2 regions of the Pseudomonas phenolilytica genome follow, and region 1 is predicted to be linked to the other one. Evidence: predicted binding sites of a transcription regulator. Region 1 holds the regulator's gene; the other holds the start of a gene.
What was found. Region 1 encodes LexA, which represses DNA repair genes until DNA is damaged. Its sites were predicted from a motif close to CTGTNTNNNNANACAG; they were not measured.
Positions count from the first base shown of each region.

Region 2: the regulator LexA is predicted to act here: its motif matches at 971-986, upstream of recN (DNA repair protein RecN).

Region 1 covers NZ_CP058908.1:2,699,909-2,702,106, forward strand. The annotation lists gene HU825_RS13015 (hypothetical protein) at 32-271, shown strand; gene sulA (SOS-induced cell division inhibitor SulA) at 329-796, opposite strand; gene lexA (transcriptional repressor LexA) at 807-1,415, opposite strand; gene HU825_RS13030 (TetR/AcrR family transcriptional regulator) at 1,607-2,198, shown strand, end outside.
Region 2 covers NZ_CP058908.1:338,653-340,850, reverse strand. The annotation lists gene recN (DNA repair protein RecN) at 1-948, opposite strand, end outside; gene grpE (nucleotide exchange factor GrpE) at 1,167-1,730, shown strand; gene dnaK (molecular chaperone DnaK) at 1,828-2,198, shown strand, end outside.

The sequences.
Region 1 (2,198 bases):
CAATGCGCGCCTTTCTCGGAGAGCTGATCGAATGCCTACCTCGTTTCTGGAAATTGTCGAGCTACCTGACGGCCGCATCGTCCTGCGCCGTGCCGAAGACGAAGAGGTGCTGGTGACGCTGGATTTCTCCGACGACGCGAAACTCTTTCTGCAGGGCCAGCATGTGGAGATCGCCAAGGCGATGTTCAACGTGGGTGTGCAGATGGCTGGACGCATGTCAGAAGGTGAGGGCGAGATCGAGTACGAGGATGAGCCGCGGGTACTGCACTGAGCGAGGTGGGGGTGTAGCGGGGGGGATTCGGCACGATCCATGTGCCTTTCGGGACTACTAGCGGCCTAGGCGAATGTTGAGACTCTGAGTGTTGCCCTGGCTGGCGGCGCTATGCAACCTGCTGCGCATGCGGGCATCCATGTGAGCAAACCAGCTGACGACGGTGTGGCTGCAGCCGGAAGTCAGCGCCTTGCAGGTCAGCTCCAGCGCGCCCTGAATACCGCGCGGTTGCAGCAGGATGATGCGTTCGCGATTCAGTCCGGTTTCGCGTAGCCACTGGGACGACAGAAATGCCGGAGGGGCGACCAGCGTGAGCCAGCGGCTGTCGGGAGCATCGCTGAGTTCGCGCAGCATGGGGGCGAGTAGCAGCCGACAATGCTCGCTGTTGCCGCTCAGGCTCAACTCACTCAGGCGCTCGAGTTGCGGCGGCGCTGGTTCGGCGAGAAAGGGCGGCATGCCATGAGCGATCAGTCCCTCGAAGAGGGACAGCTGCGGCCTGGTGTTTGGTGTGGGGAGGTACTGCATCGAACGTCTCCTAGCGGCGTATCACGCCGACACTCAAGCCCTCGATCACGAAGTCTTCATGTTCGAGATCCACTTCGATAGGTGCGAACTCGGGGTTTTCCGCCAGCAACCAGACCTTGTCACCTTCGCGCTTGAGGCGCTTGACGGTAACCTCTTCGCCGACCCGTGCGACGACGACCTGGCCGTTGCGCGCGTCGCGGGTGCTGTGGACTGCCAGCAAGTCGCCATCGATGATGCCGATGTCCTTCATGCTCATGCCACGTACCCGCAGCAGGTAGTCGGCGCGCGGGTGGAAAAAGTCCGGATTGATCTGGCAGGACTCCTCGACATGCTGTTGCGCCAGGATCGGTGCGCCTGCTGCCACCCGGCCGATGATCGGCAGGCTGCCTTCCTGCGCAGCGGGCTCGAAGTCCGGGATGCGTATCCCGCGCGAGGCGCCGGGCGTCATCTCGATTGCGCCCTTGCGCGCCAGCGCTTTGAGATGTTCCTCGGCGGCGTTGGGGGACTTGAAGCCGAGCTCCTGTGCAATCTCGGCGCGCGTCGGCGGGTAGCCGTGGTCTTCCAGGCAGCGCTTGATGAAGGCGAGGATTTCCGACTGGCGGGGCGTCAGCTTGATCATGGCGGTCTCTGTTCTTTTATACAGTGACTGGGATTATATACAGTGATCGGGTGTTGGCAACGAGTTCTGCGAGCATTCGATCGCGACGGCCGTGAATGCGAAGATGAGCTAGGCGCCACGCCGCTTTCATGGTTGACTTGGCTATTGGCTGAAACGTAAGTTTCAAACAGATGTTCGTCATTGGAGGGGGCATGGCGCAGTCCGAGACAGTCGAGCGCATTTTGGATGCAGCGGAACAGCTGTTCGCTGAAAAAGGCTTCGCTGAGACTTCGCTTCGCCTGATCACCAGCAAGGCCGGCGTAAACCTGGCGGCGGTGAATTATCACTTCGGTTCGAAGAAGGCGCTGATTCAGGCAGTTTTCTCACGCTTTCTCGGCCCCTTCTGCGCCAGCCTGGAACGCGAGCTGGATCGCCGCGAGTCGATTTCCGATAAGCCGGATACGCTCGAAGAGCTGCTGGAAATACTGGTGGAGCAGGCCCTGGCGGTTAAACCGCGCAGCGGCGACGACCTGTCGATTTTCATGCGCCTGCTCGGACTTTCCTTCAGCCAGAGCCAGGGCCATCTGCGGCGCTACCTCGAAGATATGTACGGCAAGGTATTCCGTCGCTACATGCTGCGTGTGCATGAGGCCGCGCCGAACATTCCACCGATTGAGCTGTTCTGGCGCGTGCATTTCATGCTCGGTGCGGCGGCGTTCAGCATGTCCGGGATCAAGGCACTTCGCGCGATTGCCGAGAATGACTTCGGTGCCCGGACTTCGATCGAGCAGATCATGCGGATGA
Region 2 (2,198 bases), 1.6 Mb from region 1:
GCGGTGCTTGCGGGCCAGCGTATAGATGGTGTCCAGGCGTTCTTCCAGCGCTTGCTGGCGTTGAGGATCGGCATCGAAATGATCGACGAAGCGATTGAGCTCACCGACCGCCTCCTCGACCTGGATCTGGGCGCTGGCCAGCAGGTTGACGGCCTCGCCGAGCGCCCCCGCCTGATTCTGGAACGCGGCCAGGCGCTGCAGGCTCGAGGTCAGTGCGGAAAGCACATTGCCGGCGTCGCTCTCGCTGCACAGTTCTGTCACCTGGCGGCAGGCGTCCAGTAACTGGCCGGCGTTGGCGAGGTTCTTGTGTTCCTGTTCCAGCTGTTCGAGTTCGCCTTCGGCGAGCGCAAGATTTTCCAGTTCTTCGAGCTGATAGCTGAGCAACTGCTGGCGCGCGCGTTGCTCGTCGCTGCTGTTGCTCAGCCGTTCGAGCGCCTGTTGCGTCTGGCGCCAGCGCTGGGCCGCGAGTTGCACCTGGCGGGCAAGCTCCTGGCCGGCGCTGTATTCGTCGAGCAGGCGTCGGTGGGTGTCGGGTTTGAGCAACGACTGGTGCTCGTGCTGGCTGTGGATGTCGATCAGCAGTTCGCCGAGCGCCTTGAGATCGCCTTGCGGGCAGGGGGCGCCGTTTATGTAACCGCGCGAGCGCCCTTCGGCAGTGATGACCCGGCGCAGGATGCACGGGCCGTCGTTGTCCAGGTCGCGCTCGGCGAGCCAGGTGCGGGCGTCGGGAATGTCGTCCAGGTCGAAGCTGGCGAGAATGTCCGCCTTGTCGGCGCCCAGGCGCACCACGCTGCTGTCGGCACGGTCGCCCAGCGCGAGACCGAGGGCGTCGAGCATGATCGATTTGCCCGCGCCGGTTTCGCCGCTGATCACGCTCATGCCGCGTTTCAGTTCGAGGTCCAGGTGTTCGACGATGGCGTAGTTGTGAACCGAAAGATGAATCAGCATGGAGGCGCTCCGGGTTGTGAGGCTGTTTATTTATACAGTGCTTTTTGGGGCGGCCACAATATGCCTCCGACGGATTTGGATTTGTGAACGGAGTGCAACTGGCTGGCGCGCGTCAATCGGTGTCGGCGCGACCTGCCCTTGAACCGCGCGAGGGTGCCCCCATATAGCGGCACAAGCGCGGGCGCTCGCCCGCAATCGTATCGAGAGGAGGAGGACGCATGGCCGACGAGCAGAACCTGGAAAACCAGACCTTTGACGAGCAGGATCAGGCTGCTGCCAGCGACGATCTGGCTGCTCGCGTGCAGTCGCTCGAAGAGCAGTTGGCGGCCGCCCAGGACCAGTCGCTGCGTGTCGCGGCCGAGATGCAGAACATCCGTCGGCGCGCCGAGCAGGACGTGGAGAAGGCGCACAAGTTTGCGCTGGAGAAGTTCGCCGGCGATCTGCTGGCCGTCGCCGACAGTCTGGAGCGGGGCCTCGAGCTGTCGAAGCCGGACGACGAAGCGGTCAAACCGGTGCGCGAGGGGCTCGAGCTGACCCTCAAACTGCTGCTCGACACGCTGGCACGCCACCAGTTGACGCAGATCGATCCGCATGGCGAGCCCTTCAATCCGGAGCATCACCAGGCAATGGCGATGGAAGAGAGCACCCATGCCGAGCCGGGCAGCGTGCTCAAGGTGTTCCAGAAGGGCTACTTGCTCAATGGCCGCTTGTTGCGCCCGGCGATGGTCGTGGTGAGCAAGGCGCCTTCGCAAGCGGTGCCTTCGATCGACGAGCAGGCTTGAATTCGGGCGGGCGACCCCCATCTGGTAGCCAAGCGTTTTTGTGTTACCGCAGCCGGTAAACAGGCGCGGACCAATCGAAATTCGGGAGAGAGATTAAATGGGCAAAATCATCGGTATCGACCTGGGGACCACCAACTCCTGTGTCTCCATTCTGGAAAACGGCAACGTCAAGGTCATCGAGAACGCCGAAGGCGGCCGTACCACTCCGTCGATCATCGCGTACACCAATGATGGCGAGACCCTCGTCGGTCAGTCCGCCAAGCGCCAGGCGGTCACCAACCCGCAGAACACCCTGTATGCAGTCAAGCGTCTGATCGGCCGTCGCTTCGAAGAAGACGTCGTGCAGAAAGACATCAAGATGGTGCCGTACAGCATCGTTAAGGCCGACAACGGCGACGCCTGGGTGGAAGTGAAGGGCCAGAAAATGGCGCCGCCACAGATTTCCGCCGAAGTGCTGAAGAAGATGAA